DNA from 4 places in the Lysinibacillus sp. LK3 genome. Region 4 is predicted to be linked to each of the others. Evidence: riboswitches for the same ligand, from Rfam matches in the RefSeq annotation. Region 4 holds a riboswitch; each other region holds the start of a gene.
What was found. Region 4 has a riboswitch for cobalamin ahead of VK91_RS21370 (ABC transporter substrate-binding protein). Riboswitches for the same ligand answer to the same signal wherever they lie in the genome.

Region 1 (4,093 bases), on a different contig from region 4:
CTAGCCAATTTTTCTTGCTATAAGAGCCCATCTCTTGCCAGTAGACGGCCTCGCCTCCACGTGATTGCATGGCATTGTTGAGCTCTCGGCTACGCTGAAACATTTCCACAAATAATGCCACAATAAGCATGGAGACAGAGCGTAGCCATTGCATCGGTGAATGATAGCCAAGACGTGCTTGCTGGGCGAGATGTATATTTTGCATGCTTTCTAAAAACATAAAAATAAAACGATAGATTAGTTCGACGAGCTCCACTAATAAAGAGGGAAGTCGCCATTGTCGTAGCACATAACATATTCCTTGTACGGAAGTGGTTAGAATTAAAAAGTATAAACAACTAATGCTGCCAAGGACAATAAAGAACAGCTGTTGCGCTGCTAACACACTTGCATTCCCAATAAAGACAGTCCAATTCCTAAATGTAAACGACCAAATATGGGCAGGGAGTGCATTCGTTGATGATGTAAAGGAAAGTAAAATAGATACGAGACTTGTTAATAAGAAAAAGCTAGGTAGCAATAATAATTTGCCGTAGTATGCAAGCGGAATTTTTGCACCTAAAATGATAAAAGCACTCATTACAAAAAATGTAATGAGTGAAAGTCGTTCATCTCTCATGATGAGCGTTATGAGAAGTAGTCCAAGTGAAAATATCATTTTTTCTAGCGGATGAACGGACGCTAGCTTATTCAGATAGGCATACTTATCAATGAGTAACATAATGGTTAACCTTCTTTGTGTTTGCCACGCATATAGCCGATGAAGTAGCCAATAAAGCCAGCTCCTATAGCTGCCTGTAGCACGAATAATAAGCTTTCGATTTCACCACTTGGTGGCTCCCATAGACTTTCAAACCATGGTTCATATTCCGCATTGATTTCACCGATAGCTGCTTCTGCTTCTCCATCAGCACCACCAAATTCAGCACCTTTTTGTATGAATAAGGGAATGATGGCTAACAACACAACAATTGCTAATAACAATAAATTTTTTTTCATTTGTTAATGTGCCTCCTTTGTTGAGAAAACACGTAACGTTTTTAATTCGCTAACATTGTATTTTTTCAAGAAATTCATCACAATGACCGTTAAAATTCCTTCACTCACTGCTAAAGGAATTTGAGTTAAGGCAAAAATACCTGCAAACTTTGTAAAGGATGCCATAAAGCCTCCAACCTCTGAAGGAAAGGCTAGTGCTAGTTGTACAGAAGTCACAATGTATGTACCTAAATCACCAAGCATAGCTGCAAAGAATATGGCTAGTGAAAATGACAACCCTACTTTTTGAGCCCCTTTAAAGACAAAGTAAGCAATAAAAGGACCAACAATAGCCATAGAAAAGGCATTAGCCCCTAAAGTTGTAATTCCTCCATGAGCTAATAATAAAGATTGAAATAATAAAACGATTGTTCCAATTACACTCATTGCTAGAGGGCCAAAGAGTACTGTCCCAAGTCCTACACCAGTTGGGTGAGAGCAACTACCTGTAACTGAAGGGATTTTTAGGGCGGATAGCACAAAGGCAAAGGCTCCTGAAAGCCCCAAAAGCATTTTTGTTTCAGGATTTTCATCAATGGTTTTTCGAATAGAACGCAATCCTAGAATGATAAATGGGATAGAGATCACCCACCAAAAAATAGCCCATTCGATTGGTAAAAAACCTTCCATGATATGCATGGCAAAGGCACGTTTTGGCACGATTAAAAAGGCCAGTAAAAAATAACTAAGTTTCCACCATGATAATTTCAAAAAGCTTTCCTCCTAACTAATTAATAGATTTTTAGAATATTGCGTGCGTAATTAAAAAAAGCACTTCTCCTTAGGTGGAAAAGTGCATAGCTAAAAAAGCAAATAACAGTCTCATCTGCTAAGCCGCACACCTATCCTCGTAGGTTGAAACGATCACTTATTTTTCGGCAGGTCTCCTGGCTCTAGTTCAATGCTTTATAGGTCTTCCCATCCGTTGGACAGTGACATATTCTATAAAGCTCCCTATTACAGTGGCGGGACCGCGCCGGGCTCAAACCGGCTTCCCTTTTAAGCAAAATGACAAGCACTTTGCACCGAAAAACATTCAAATTGTGAGATTTCACGACAAAGTGTAACATGAATTTCCATAAATATGCTATACCTTTTATGAAATTTTTTAAATTAAAGGTCAACAGTGAATATTCTGATAAAATTTTGTGCGCAAATTATATAGATTGTATAAATTTCATACCTAGTTCCATTCAAAATTGATAAATTTGTCATAAATTTTTAAAGAAATATTGAAATTTTAAAATAATAAGATATGATAAAGACAGTTTTCTATTTAAAATTCTAATAAAAATTTCATATAAAACGTCAATAAGTGCTCGAATAGCTCGAGATAATAGGGAAATTGGTGAAAATCCAATACAGCCCCCGCTACTGTAATAGCTGATGAAATCGCAAAGCCACTGGTACAAACTTGGGAAGGTGCGACAGTAAAATGAAGCTTAAGTCAGGAAACCTGCTTATTTGATTGTGCATGCAAACTTTTCGGAGGGAGAAGTTGAAGCGAAAGCGGGTACCTGTATTTCATTCTATTCGTTTTTATTTGGCTTCTACAAAACCTTTACTCTTCGTTATAGAGTAAAGGTTTTTCTTTTTCCAAAAAGCAAATGAGGGGAGACAGAAGATGACAACTTGGAATTTAGAGGGGATGAAAACACATCTCTTTATTTGCAATGGCAGTAGCTGCATGAAAAAGGATGGGGAGGAAATTACCTTAGCCATTCGAGATGAGATACAGCGGCAAGCACTCGATCAGGAAATACATACGACAAGAACGCGCTGTAATGGACGCTGCAAGGATGCTTGTGTGGTAATCGCTTATCCTCAAGGAAACTGGTATCGTGTGCCATCAACAGAGCATGCTAGAACACTAGTACAAGATTTACATCATGAATCCTTATACAACGAACATGTCTTTACACTTCGTGAAGGTACATTACAGCGTACTGCTCAAACAACTGCCATTAAAGGGATCGAAAAGGTGAAAGAGGGGTAACAACATGGCGCAAAAAGGAAAAATTTTCGTAGTAGGCTTTGGACCTGGAGATTTTAAGCATATTACGACACGTGCAGTAGAGGCTTTACAACAAAGTGATATGATTATAGGCTATAAAACCTATGTAGAGCTGATTCAAGATTTAGTAAGTGCAAAATCGATTGTTAGTACAGGCATGACAGAAGAAGTGTCGCGTGCACAGGAAGCCGTTCGTCAAGCTGAAGCAGGGAGCATCGTCTCAGTAATTTCGAGTGGTGATGCAGGCGTCTATGGCATGGCAGGATTAGTCTATGAGGTGTTAATTGAGCTAGGCTGGACAGAAGCAACAGGAATTGAAGTTGAAATTGTTCCTGGGATTTCTGCGATTAATTCATGCGCTAGCATACTTGGTGCACCTATTATGCATGATGCTTGTACAATCAGTTTGAGTGACCATCTAACACCTTGGAATTTAATTGCAAAGCGTGTCGAGGCAGCTGCGATGGCGGACTTTGTCATTGCTTTATACAATCCTAAAAGTGGACGTCGAACAAGACAAATTGTCGAGGCTCAACGAATACTTTTAGAATATCGTTCGCCAGACACACCAGTTGGGCTTGTGAAAAGTGCCTATCGAGAACGTCAAGAAGTGACCATGACAACACTAGCAGAAATGCTAGAACATGATATTGGTATGTTGACAACTGTCATTATCGGGAATTCGTCAACATTTTTCTATGACAATAAGATGATTACGCCCCGCGGTTACCAACGTAAATATACCCTGGGTGAAGAGAAACAGCCATTACGTCCACATCAACGTTTACGCGAAGAAAATGAACCTTGGGCAATGAACCAAGAGACAGGAACAGCGCGAAATGACTTTACGGCTGACCCTAATGCAGGGCGCTTTAATAAACCCAGTATAGCCGCTACGCCAAAGCCGAAAAAAACAGCTCTTGAAATGGCTACAGCGGCACTTGCAATGGTAAAAGGGACAAGCGCAGTCAAAGTAACACCGAAGCTTGTACAGCAAAAAATAGAATCTATTTTTGAATTAGCAGTAAGTCCTGGTGTAGC
Region 2 (4,093 bases), on a different contig from region 4:
GGAGGCTCTGACGTAGGTGCAAATGTGGTGGAGGCGAGAAAGGATGGCACTGCGTATCGTCTATATGGTGAAAAATATTTTGCATCCAATGCGGGCATGTGTGGTGTAGCGATGGTATTGGCACGACTAGAAGGTGCGCCAGCAGGTTCCAAAGGCTTAACATTGTTTGCAGTTCCTTGGCGCAAAGAAGATGGAACAACAAATCATCTACGTATTCGCCGACTGAAAGATAAGCTAGGCGTTCGGGCAGTTCCCTCTGGTGAGGTAGAATTTGATGGTGCACTTGCCTATGTTGTAGGGGAGCAAAATAAAGGGATTTATTATATGCTAGAAGCACTAAATCTCTCTAGAATTTGTAATGCAGTCGCTTCAATTGGTATTATGCGTCGCGGCTTCTTAGAGGCAAAACATTATGTAAGCAATCGACATGCATTTGGCAAGCCCTTAACACAGTACCCTATGATTCAGGATACTTTAGGGAAGTTTGCAGCTAAGTTGCACGTGGAAGTAGCGACAGTTTTTGATCTTATCCAATTATACGATAAAGTGACAAGTGGACAGGGAACTCAGCAAGATCTTATTATGAATCGTTTATATATTGCCATTATGAAAAAGGAAACAGCAGAGCAAGCTGTTCATTATGCTAGTGAGGCAATTGAATTACACGGAGGTAATGGCTATATAGAAGACTTTGTAACGCCCCGCTTATTAAGAGACGCCCAAGTGTTAACGGTGTGGGAGGGGACGGCTAATATTTTGGCCTTAGAACTCATTCGTTTAGTAGATAAGTTTCATGCTCATGAACTGTTTGTACATGAGATGGAGGAACGATTAGACAAATTAGCTGACAGCTCACTAGTACAAATCGTTAAAGAACAATTGGCGAATATGTCTGTGAAACTGCGAATTTTTAGCGCTTTAGACGAGGCAACGAAAACTTTTGAAGCTAAAGGTATGGCGGAAAAAATGGCTCACCTTTATGAAAGTGTCATAGCGGTTGAGTGGGCACATAAATTTGGTGGGAAATATGAAAAACTAGCAGACGTTTATTTAGAACAGACATGGTCATTAAGAGAAATGGGTGCTCAAATGAAAACAGTCCAATACTTTTCTGAAATTGTATAATGGCCGGGGAGTCGTCTTGAATGGAGGCGACTTTTTTCATTTTCATGTATAATGAAATCAACTGAATATTATAAAGGTTCTTTACTTAAGTAAAGTGAAAAGGGAAATCGGTGTAATTCCGATGCGGTCCCGCCACTGTAAGTGTGAGTTTTTTCAAATGATGCCACTGAAGATTTCGGGAAGGCTTGAAAAATCGCAAGTAGCACTAGCCAGGAGACCTGCCTTTATAACGACATGACAACCTACGAGGATAGGGTGGTGGATTTTGTATCAGTTTTTTTGGTGCGATTTTGCCCCCTCATCGATCAAAGATGAGGGGTTTTATTTTGATGTAGAATAAAGCGAAATGTCGCACGGATCAACGAAGGAGGATTCACATGAAGAAATTTTGGAAAATAGGATTATCAGCATTTTTAGCAGTAGGCTTGCTAGCTGCTTGTGGGCAGGAAGCAAAAGATAACAAGCCATCTAACGAGCAGCAAACACAGCAAGAAACAGCACAGGTGGATGAAGCAACATTCCCAATGACGATAACAGATGCCCTTGGTAAGGACATTACACTTGAAGCACCTCCTAAGAAAATTGTTTCACTTATACCGAGTAATACCGAAATCCTTTTTGGACTAGGTTTAAATGATGAAATAGTTGGTGTTACGGACAACGACGATTATCCGCCAGAGGCAGCTGAGAAGGATAAGGTTGGCGGTATGGAATACGATATTGAAAAAATTATTGCCTTAAAACCAGATATCGTTTTTTCACACGAATCTAGCATGTCTCTTTCAGAAGAGGCTATTGCACAGCTTGAATCAGCAGGTTTGAAAGTATTTGTTGTAAAAAATGCACAAGACTTTAATGAAACATATACAACAATTGAGCAACTTGGACGTGCTACAGGGAAATTACCAGAGGCAGAAAAAATTGTCGCTAATATGAAGGCAAAAGTAGAAGAAGTTTTGTCTAAAGTCAAGGATGTTGAACCCAAAAAAGTGTTAGTTGAAGCATCAGATGAGCCAGATATTTATACAGCTGGCAATGGTACATTTATGAACGCTATGCTTGAAATGATCAATGCAGAGAATGTAGCTGTAGATGGCGATAATTGGTATAAAATTGATGCAGAACAAATTATCGCAAAAAATCCAGATGTCATCGTGGTGACATATCATTATGTACCAGATATTTTAACGAAAATACCAAAACGTGCGGGCTTTGATACGATTAATGCCATAAAAAATAATGCGATTGTGCAGGTAGATGAAAGTACAACAAGTCGTCAAGGGCCACGTTTAGCAGAAGGTCTAGAAGAATTAGCAAAAGCGATCTATCCTGAGGTATTTAAGTGAAAAAAATAGCACTAGCCTATACACTAACATGTACGCTTCTTCTTATTAGCATCTGGTGTGGCGTAGCGATAGGCTCAGTTCATATTCCACTAGAAGTATTGTGGAATAAGGCGGTTGATGAAACAGCCGCCAATATCTTTTGGAAAATTCGTTTGCCTCGAGTGTTATTAGCGGGACTAGTAGGCGCATCTCTAGCTATTGCTGGAGCAGCTTTCCAAGGTTTATTAAAAAATCCATTAGCAGATCCATATACACTAGGGGTTTCATCAGGGGCTTCTGTTGGTGCTGTTTTAACGATCTTTTTTAGTATTTCTATACCTGTTGTCGGTTTGTATGCGCTGCCAATCTTCAGTATGATTGGTGCTATCATTACGATGGTAGTTGTTATGAGCTTTGCTAGACTCGTAGACCGCTCATTAAAAATGGAAACGTTGATATTAACAGGTGTTATTTTTAGTTCATTTTTAGGTTCCCTCATTTCATTAATGATTGCCTTATCTGGTGAAGAATTACGTCAGGTAATAGGCTGGCTACTTGGTTCTGTTTCGATGCGTGGTTGGCCATATGTCCAAATGATCATTCCATTTGTGATTGTAGGTTCAATAATGCTATGGACACAAAGACGAGAATTAAATGTCTTGTTGTATGGTGAAGAGCGAGCAAAACATTTAGGTGTTAATGTAAAGCGCAGTAAATATTTGATATTAACAGGTGGCTCCATGCTAACTGGAGCAGCTGTAGCAGTTTCTGGCACAATTGGCTTTGTAGGATTAGTGGTGCCGCATATGACAAGGATGATTTGGGGTTCTGATCATCGCCACTTATTACCATTATCTTTTTTCAATGGTGCAACATTACTCATTATTTGCGACTTAGTAGCACGAACAATCATTGTGCCAAGAGAGCTACCAATTGGTGTTATTACGGCATTTATTGGAGCACCTGTTTTCTCCTATATTTTTTATAAGCAGCGAAGAAGCAAGGGGGTACGGGCATGATTGTTGTTGAACATCTATCAGGTGGCTATGAAGATGTACCAATCGTCAAGGACATTAGTTTTACTGTTGAAAAAGGAAAAATTCTTGGCATTCTAGGGCCGAATGGTAGCGGGAAATCCACATTATTAAAAGTAATGAGTGGTATTTTACCAGCTACTGCTGGAACCGTTTCGATTGATGGACAAAATATTCTTTCTTATAATGCTCGTGCTTTGGCTAAAAAAATGGCTGTATTACCACAGCTTCATGCAAATGCTTTCTCGAACAGTGTGAGAGAGGCAGTTTCACTGGGGCGCTACCCGCATCAAACAGGCTTTTTCTCGAGTTGGTCTGCACAAGATGAGAAGGCAGTTCAACATGCAATGCTTCAAACAGGTGTAAAGCGATATGAGCATACACCGATGGAATTTTTATCTGGCGGTGAACAACAAAGAGTTTTTGTTGCACAGGCATTAGCTCAAACAGCTGAAATCTTACTGCTGGATGAACCAACTAATCATCTTGATATTGCACACCAACGTCAAATTTTAGATATGGTTCGGAAGGAAGCCATGGAGTGTGGTTTAACAGTCGTTATGGTACTACACGATATGAATTTAGCCTCTCTTTATTGTGATGAATTAT
Region 3 (4,093 bases), on a different contig from region 4:
AAAATTGGACAGGCGGGTCCAGTACAAAGAGATTTGGTTGTATCGTATCTAGCTAAAAGATTTCAAACATGTATAGATGAAAAACAGCCATCTCTTATTCGTCAGGATATTATTATGTCATTTAAAAAGTTATATGATCAAACAAATGACTCGAAATTATTAGATATTGCCCATCGTTTAATTAATGAAGAACAAGATGCTAAATATAAAAAGAAGTATAAGTCAGCCATCCGTTCAAAGTAGCGAGGTGGTGTTTTTTTGTGCAAATTCTTTGATGAACGATAGAATAGTCAACTATAATGAATGAAAAAAGGGGATTATGCATGAGCATTTATAATTATCTAGTTCGGAAGCCTAATGGCGAAATTTTATCGATGGAAACATATCGTGGAAAAACAATGTTAATTGTTAACACGGCAAACCAATGCCGATTTACATATCAATTTGAAGACTTACAGAAAATGTATGATAAATATGGAAAAGAGAATTTTGTAGTTCTTGGATTCCCTTGTGATCAATTTGGCCATCAAAATCCTGAAGATGGGGAGGAAACTAAGCATCTATGCAAGGTAAACTATGGGGTCACATTCCCGATTTTTGAGCTTGTACAGGTAAATGGAGAGGCTACCCATCCACTCTTTAATTATTTAAAGCATGAAGTGGATTACCGAGAGTTTGGGAAGGCAAGTATGCAGGAGAAAATGTTGGCAGAAGCAATTGTTCAACTTGCCCCAAGCTTTTTAGATGGTCGTAATATTCGCTGGAACTTTACAAAATTTCTAGTAGATGCTAATGGTAAGTCCGTCGCACGCTTTGAACCAACAGATTCACAGCTCGATATTGAAAAAGCAATTGAAACACTATTATAGTAAATTTCTTAATAATGTAAAAATTAGTTAGGGTTTTCTCTTCAAGTAGAAATAATGCTATATTTTAAAACTGAGCACAGCTATTTTTTCTGAAGCATATATGATAAACTGCTTTACAAATGAAATATTCTTGCAGAATAAAGGTGCTAATTAGCATAATCGGGAATCCGGTGAAAAACCGGAGCTGTTTCCGCAACTGTAAGTGCAGCCATTATAAAGATTTACCACTGTCTCAAAGAAGATGGGAAGGTCCTTTATAACACATTCGTTTCATGTGACGAACTGTACAAGCCAGGAGACCGACCTTTATTTGAACGTATAAAAACTTCTCGGAAGCTAGGAGGATATACGGCAAATACATAGGCTTTGTCTAGTTTGATGGCTCATTATGTTATTTTTGTCGTTCCTTTGCAAAAAGGAGCGACTTTTTTATGCCTTTCAAATAAGAATTTTTCATTATAGAAAATAGGGGGGAAGCAAGTGAAAAAAGATGCCCGTTATTCTTGTTATCCATTTATGCGTGAGAAAGCTTCAACGGTCGATTTTGAAATTCGAACAGATAGCCTGACAACACATCTAGGAGTTGCATTAGCTGCGGTAAAAAAAGAGGATGTTCAAGTTGTTGCTGAGGATTTATTGCTTATGTTACCTATGGCTTATCATGTGAATGGCTCAGTTCGTGGGAAATTAGCAGTAACTGAAGAGGATTTATCTTGGTTAAGTGAACGTTATGATTTTTACGTTCGCCATGTGAAGGAAGAGATTCAAAGTTTTGTTTTACCTCAAGGAACAGAGGCAGCTTCAGCCTTACATCTTTGTCGCAGTGAGGCAAAAAAATCATATCGTACTTTACACAAAGTATCAGAAGAACGAGAGGTTCCTGCTATTCTTTTCGATTACCTTGGTTTATTAGCTAATGTATGTTTTGTCATGGCTGTTTTTATGAATCAGCAAGCTGGAATAGCGGAAATACGGTTTATTAGTAAATCCTACCCAATGAAAAAGAAAAAGGAGAATAACAATGAAAAAAGTATTTAATTTCCAATGGCTATCAGTGCTCTTACTTGCACTGGTATTAGCAGGCTGTGGCACTGCTGAAGATACAAAAAATAAAGATGCTTCGCAAGATACACAACAAGCAGAGAAAACAAGCTATAAAGTGACAGATGACCGTGGAGTGGAAATAGAGTTTAATGAAGTACCAAAAACAGTTGTATCTTTACAACCAAGTAATACTGAAATTTTGTTTGCTTTAGGTGTTGGCAATAAAATTGTAGGAGCAACTGAGTACGATACTTACCCAGAGGAAGCACAAAAAATTGAACGTGTCTCGGATACTATGAACTTTAACAGTGAAAGAATTTTAGCGTTAAAGCCAGATGTTGTCATTGCTTATACAATCGGTGATAAGGATGCCCTAAAGCCGCTTGAGGACGCAGGAATTAAAGTGTTTGTTATTCAATCTGCGACTACTTTCGACGATGTTTATGGAGATATCGAACAAATTGCTGCTGTGATGGATGTTCCTGATAAAGGAAATAAATTAAACGAAGAGATTAAAGCGAAAATTGCTGAAGTACAAACGAAGGTGAAGGATGTAAAAACGCCGAAAAATGTTTATTTAGAGGTTAGCCCTAAGCCAGACATATATACAGCAGGCTCTAGCACTTTCCAGCAAGAAATATTAGATGCAGCTAATGTTAATAATGTTTTTTCTGACTTGAATAGCTGGGCAAAAGTGAATGAGGAAGATGTTATTGCGAAAAATCCAGATGTTATTTTAACAACAGTAAACTATACAGAAGATCCAATAGGAGAAATTCTTGGACGAGATGGTTGGAATACTGTGAAAGCTATTCAAAACAAAGCGGTATTGTCCATTGATACAGATATCTCTAATCGACCTGGTCCGCGTATTGGTGAAGCTGTAGAATTAGTAGCGAAGGCTGTGTACCCAGAGTTATTTAAATAAGAAATGTTTCCATGCTAGCTGTCAGCTATTCAGCTAGCATTTTTTATGTGGTTTAAATTATTACCTAGCGTGAAAATTGGAATTAATGTAGTTTGTTCTTTAAAATAAAAGTAAGTATGCTTGATAATCTTAGGAGGTGTAGTGATTGGAGCAATTAGAGACAAAGGTAATTCCATTTGAAGCAGTCTATAATTTCCGAGACATGGGTGGATATAAAACAAAAGATGGGCGTAGGGTAAAGAACGGTTTATTTTACCGCTCAGCTGCCCTTGGAAAAATGACACTGTCGGATAAAGAGCTATTTGAAACGTTAGGGATTAAGACCATTTTTGATTATCGCGATAACAATGAGGCGTATCATAATCCTAACCCAGTGTTCTCGCATGCTCAATATATACAAATCCCAGCGAAGGGTAATCATGCTTTTGAAATGCCAACCAATGCTGGTGGTAGAGATTTCTATAAAGTGGTAAGCCCTGAGATGTTTCGGGATTTTTATGCACAAATGCCTTTTAACAATCTTTCATTTAAAGAGTTAATGCAAACGATTCAAAATCCTAATAATCTAGGTCTTGTACATCATTGCGCAGTTGGTAAGGACCGAACGGGTATTGGAGGAGCACTTATTTTACTAGCTTTAGATGTACCAGTGGAGACTATCATGGAGGATTATTTAGATACTAATATACATTTACGTCCAATGGTAGAACGAATGGCTCAGGCTATTCAGCATCAGTATAATGAGCAAGAACTACAGCAATTTTATGCATTAATGTCCGCCCGTGAAGACTATTTACAAGCAGCATTGGATGCGATGGATCGTCGCTATGGTTCTAAGACTGGGTTTTTAGAGCAGGAATTTGGCCTAACAATTGAAAAACGAGAGCAATTACAATCTTATTGCTTAATTTAAAAATGAGCCCTTTCACACGATGTGAAAGGGATTTTTTATGTGGAAGCGCTGTCTTCCTATAAATCTCTTTACAGTCTGAATATTTGTGATAAGATACAATAGATTTTTAAGAAAAAATAGGAGAAGTGAAAGTATTGGCAGACACAATTAAAGAGACAAATAAGTTAAGTCTATTCCATTTAACATGGCCAATCTTCTTAGAAGTTTTTCTATTTATGTTGATGGGACTAGCCGATACTTTTATGCTCAGTGCTTTATCAGATAATGCTGTATCAGGAGTAGGTGCAGCCAATCAATATATCCATATTGCCATCTTGATTCTGGAGGTAGTGGGCAATG
Region 4 (4,093 bases):
GCCACATGGTGACCAGACAGGGGAGGTCGCTCCATTTTTACAATGTGTCACCTGTTTTGCCTCTCCACCTGCTTTCGAAAGAACATAAATTTGCGACTTACCTGTTCTCGTTGACAAAAATGCAATTTGACTGCCATCTGGTGACCAAACAGGGGAACTCGTTCTATCTTCACCAAATGTCCATTGCTGTGGTGTTTTGTCCTTCAAGTTTATGTAAAACAAATTCGATATATAGTCATTTTTCTTCTCGTCCATACGAGTCTCTACATAAACTACCTCTGTCCCATCTGGTGAAAGCTGTGGATCTGCTACTGATTTTAAGTGATAAAGATCTTCTGGTTGAATCCCTTGTTTCGATGTCATGTTCTTGCTCCTTTGTATTGTAATTTTCTGTGCCTTACTACAATACTTCGACACCCTAAGTAATATTCCTCTATTTAATTGAATTTTTTACTAGTTCCCAATATTCTGCTGACTTTGTTCTGCGATAAAATTTATAAAAGGGCTCATTTGGGCGAGCATGCTCCTTATAAAGGTTTATCAGGTGCAGTAAAAAATCTTCAATTTGTGTGACGTTTACCCTCTTAGCGAATAACGTGCCAGCCTGTGCCTTTGCTCCCATCGGTACTGCCCCTAAATAGACATCAAAGCTTTCTTGTTGGTAAACGAGTCCAATATCATCATAGACTGCATTGTAGCAAGCTGATGCACAGCCATTAATATTGACACGCACTCTTGCAGGTACCTTCATCCCCTCTATGGCATGATAGAGCTGTTCGGTTATCGGAGCAGCCTCCATTTTTTCCCCATCACAAAAATCACAGGCCTTCATGGCTATGATTGAACCAGAGGGAGCAACATAAAGACCTGCTTCCTGTAAGGCTTGCACCGCTTCCGTGGCATCGCACGTTGGTATGGATACGAGTATACTATAGGAAGCAGAATATTTTATCGCCCCCTTTTCGCCAGCAATTTCGGCTATTTTTTGGAATTGTGCAGGAGTATAATGCTTATTAATAATGCCAGGGCTAACGGCTAGACGGGTAAACTCACCATGACGGTTCAGTGTTTCAAATGTTTGATCTGGTACATTTTTTTGAAATGCGTTCATTTTTATCGCTCCTTATAAAAAAGGAGCTAGCAAAACGCTAGCTCGAATGGATTAAAAGTTTTCAGGATAGAAGCCCTTTGCTAAAATTTCAATGGCCTCTGCCGCACGAACCCCTTCAGACGCTGCTGAAAGTGGCAGGATGACAAAGCGCTCATTTTTGACCGCTTCCATCTCCTTTAAGGCTGGATCATTTTTTAAGAATTGGATCTTTTGGTCTGCCGTTGTTTCACCGTAATCAATCACGACAACTACCTCTGGGTTGCGGTCTACTGCATCTTCCTTCGACACAGTTGTCCAGCCTGATTCCACATCACCAAAGATATTTTGTCCACCCGCGATTGTCACAAGCTCATTCATAAAGTTTTGACCAGCTGTAAATACATCCTTTTCACCGCTATCAAACACAAGAACACGTAATTTTTCGCTATCTTTTGGTAATTTAGCTTGTACTGCCTCTACATCTTTCGTCATTTGCTCAATTAAAGCTTCGCCACGATCCTCAATACGGAAAATCTTCGCGATATTGCGAATATCTGTGAAAATATCCTCTATTGTTGGCTTTGTCATGTTGGAAGCCGTATGTAAATACGTATGGATGCCTAATTCTTCAAGCTCTTCTGGTGTGCCTACACCCTTTTCGCCAAAGCCACTTTTCCAGCCAGCATATAGGAAATCTGCCTCGGCATCGATGACTTGCTCCTTCGTTGGGTATTGATCGGAAAGAACAGGGACCTTATCGTATGCCTCTTGCAGTGGTTCATAGATTTTATCATCTAAGTAAGCTGTCCCTACCATAGAATCCTCTAAACCAAGTGCTAACATAATTTCTGTCACATGTTGATTTAAGCTAATCGCTTTTGTTGGTGCTTCCGTATATGTTTGAGTTGTGTCATTATTTTTAATGGTTACTTCTGCTGCCGCCTCAGATGGCTCAACCTTTTCACCTTGTGCAGCTGATTCCGTTTTGTCCTTTGCGTCACAAGCCCCTAAAACAGCGACCAAGGCAATGATCATCATCAGCCATATACTTTTCCATTTCTTCATGTCCTTTTCTCCTTTGCTGTTAAAATATAGAAAGAAATCAGAGACTTCTTTACTACTAAGGTAGTTGGAAGGGCATAAAAAAACCCTCTTGTCGCCAAGAGAGTAGCATAGTGAAATAACGGTATCATTACCTTCATCACTATCCCCATCCTCGTGGTTCTTAGTCAAAAAATACATACTGGCAGGTATCCTGGCTTAGGTTCATCATCTATACGCCTTCCCATAGTTTCACTACAGTGGCATGCTGTATAGACTCCCCATTTACAGTTGCGGGACAGCATCGGAATTGCACCGATTTCCCTTTTAAGCAAATGACAAACGCCATTTGCACCAATACGTTCTATAATGGTCAATACTATTGATAGACTAGCAGAAGAAAATTTATCGCGCAATCAGTAGTATGACACTAAAAGTATAATCATCATTATATTAGCACTATTTTGACATAAAGACGAACTATTTTACAAGAAATATAGAAGCTAGTATTCTGTTACAATAAAAAGATAGCATTCTATAGAAACGAGGATTTCTTATGTACAAAACGATCGGTGTACTTGCGCACGTGGATGCAGGAAAAACGACCTTCTCTGAGCAAGTGCTTTTTCATACAAATAGTATTCAAGCACGGGGGCGAGTTGATCATCAGGATACCTTTCTAGATCATCATGAGCTAGAGCGCAGACGAGGCATTACGATATTTGCCGAGCAAGGGCGCATGAATATTGGCGATGATACATACACATTGATTGATACGCCAGGGCATGTCGATTTCTCCCCTGAGATGGAGCGTGCCATTCGTGTGATGGATTATGCCATTATTATCATTAGCGCTGTCGAAGGGATACAGGGCCATACAGAAACAGTGTGGCAACTTTTACGTCAATACCATGTCCCTACCTTCTTCTTTATCAACAAAATGGATCGTGAGGGTGCCAATATGGAGGCTGTCATCAGCCAGCTTCGCAAAGATTGCTCTCAGCATGTATTGTTCATCGATGAGCCACTGCGAGCAGACTATGTATCAAATAATATTATGGAATGGCTGGCGGAGCGCGACGAAAAATTGCTTGATGCCTTTCTAAATGAGTCATTGGAGCATGAACAGTGTCTTGCTCAATTAAAGGAAATGATTAAAAATGAAGGTGCCTTCCCTTGCTTTGCTGGCTCGGCCTTAAAGGATGAGGGCATTCAGGAATTTCTTGACCAGCTCCCGCTGTTAACGGCTTCCCATTTTGACAAGGATGCCCCGTTTGAGGGCGAGGTTTTTAAGATTCGTCATGATGGGCACCAGCGTTTAACCTTTATGAAGGCAACCAAAGGCTCGTTGCATGTACGAGATGAATTTTCATTTGACGAAGTAACAGAAAAAGTGACCGAAATTCGCCTTTATAACGGCAGTCGCTTTGAGACCGTTCAACAGGTAGAGGCAGGAGAAATTTTCGCTGTCAAAGGACTGAGCCAGGCAAACATTGGGGATCGAATCGGTACAACGATGCTATCACAGCCCTATGAGCTTGTCCCAACCTTACAGGCAAAGGTTCAATATGAGGGTGATCAGCATATCAAGGAAGTGCTACAGATTTTCCGGTTACTCGAAGCAGAAGAGCCGTCCTTGCGTGTGGTCTGGCAGGAAAAATTTCAGGAAATCCATGTGCATATTATGGGTGTCATTCAATTGGAGGTCCTAACTGAGGTATTAATAACACGTTTTTCATTAGCTGTCTCCTTTGGTGAGCCGCAAATTTTATACATGGAAACCATTGCGACGACCGTAACGGGCTATGGTCATTTCGAGCCCCTCAAGCATTATGCAGAAGTTCATTTATTAATGGAGCCAAATCCACGTGGAACAGGTAATACCTTCACCAATGCCTGTCATGCCGATCATTTATCTGTAGGCAATCAGCGCCTTGTTGAAAAGCATCTGTTTGAGCGTGA

Region 1: another riboswitch for cobalamin. It lies ahead of VK91_RS09670 (energy-coupling factor ABC transporter permease); the one in region 4 lies ahead of VK91_RS21370 (ABC transporter substrate-binding protein).
Region 2: another riboswitch for cobalamin. It lies ahead of VK91_RS14370 (ABC transporter substrate-binding protein); the one in region 4 lies ahead of VK91_RS21370 (ABC transporter substrate-binding protein).
Region 3: another riboswitch for cobalamin. It lies ahead of VK91_RS15845 (hypothetical protein); the one in region 4 lies ahead of VK91_RS21370 (ABC transporter substrate-binding protein).

What each region holds. Positions count from the first base shown of each region.
Region 1 is NZ_LDUJ01000014.1:350,758-354,850, forward strand. Features, by position in the region: gene cbiQ (cobalt ECF transporter T component CbiQ) at 1-721, opposite strand, end outside; gene VK91_RS09665 (energy-coupling factor ABC transporter substrate-binding protein) at 727-999, opposite strand; gene VK91_RS09670 (energy-coupling factor ABC transporter permease) at 1,003-1,749, opposite strand; cobalamin riboswitch at 1,898-2,083, opposite strand; cobalamin riboswitch at 2,335-2,517, shown strand; gene VK91_RS09675 (ferredoxin) at 2,663-3,034, shown strand; gene cobJ (precorrin-3B C(17)-methyltransferase) at 3,039-4,093, shown strand, end outside.
Region 2 is NZ_LDUJ01000019.1:17,455-21,547, reverse strand. Features, by position in the region: gene VK91_RS14375 (acyl-CoA dehydrogenase family protein) at 1-1,125, shown strand, start outside; cobalamin riboswitch at 1,183-1,366, shown strand; gene VK91_RS14370 (ABC transporter substrate-binding protein) at 1,503-2,471, shown strand; gene VK91_RS14365 (iron ABC transporter permease) at 2,468-3,469, shown strand; gene VK91_RS14360 (adenosylcobinamide amidohydrolase) at 3,466-4,093, shown strand, end outside.
Region 3 is NZ_LDUJ01000021.1:165,070-169,162, forward strand. Features, by position in the region: gene VK91_RS15835 (hypothetical protein) at 1-243, shown strand, start outside; gene VK91_RS15840 (glutathione peroxidase) at 324-869, shown strand; cobalamin riboswitch at 994-1,192, shown strand; gene VK91_RS15845 (hypothetical protein) at 1,350-1,907, shown strand; gene VK91_RS15850 (ABC transporter substrate-binding protein) at 1,891-2,841, shown strand; gene VK91_RS15855 (tyrosine-protein phosphatase) at 2,987-3,754, shown strand; gene VK91_RS15860 (MATE family efflux transporter) at 3,889-4,093, shown strand, end outside.
Region 4 is NZ_LDUJ01000036.1:19,841-23,933, forward strand. Features, by position in the region: gene VK91_RS21360 (S9 family peptidase) at 1-363, opposite strand, end outside; gene VK91_RS21365 (precorrin-3B methylase) at 434-1,111, opposite strand; gene VK91_RS21370 (ABC transporter substrate-binding protein) at 1,163-2,155, opposite strand; cobalamin riboswitch at 2,318-2,505, opposite strand; gene VK91_RS21375 (translation factor GTPase family protein) at 2,688-4,093, shown strand, end outside.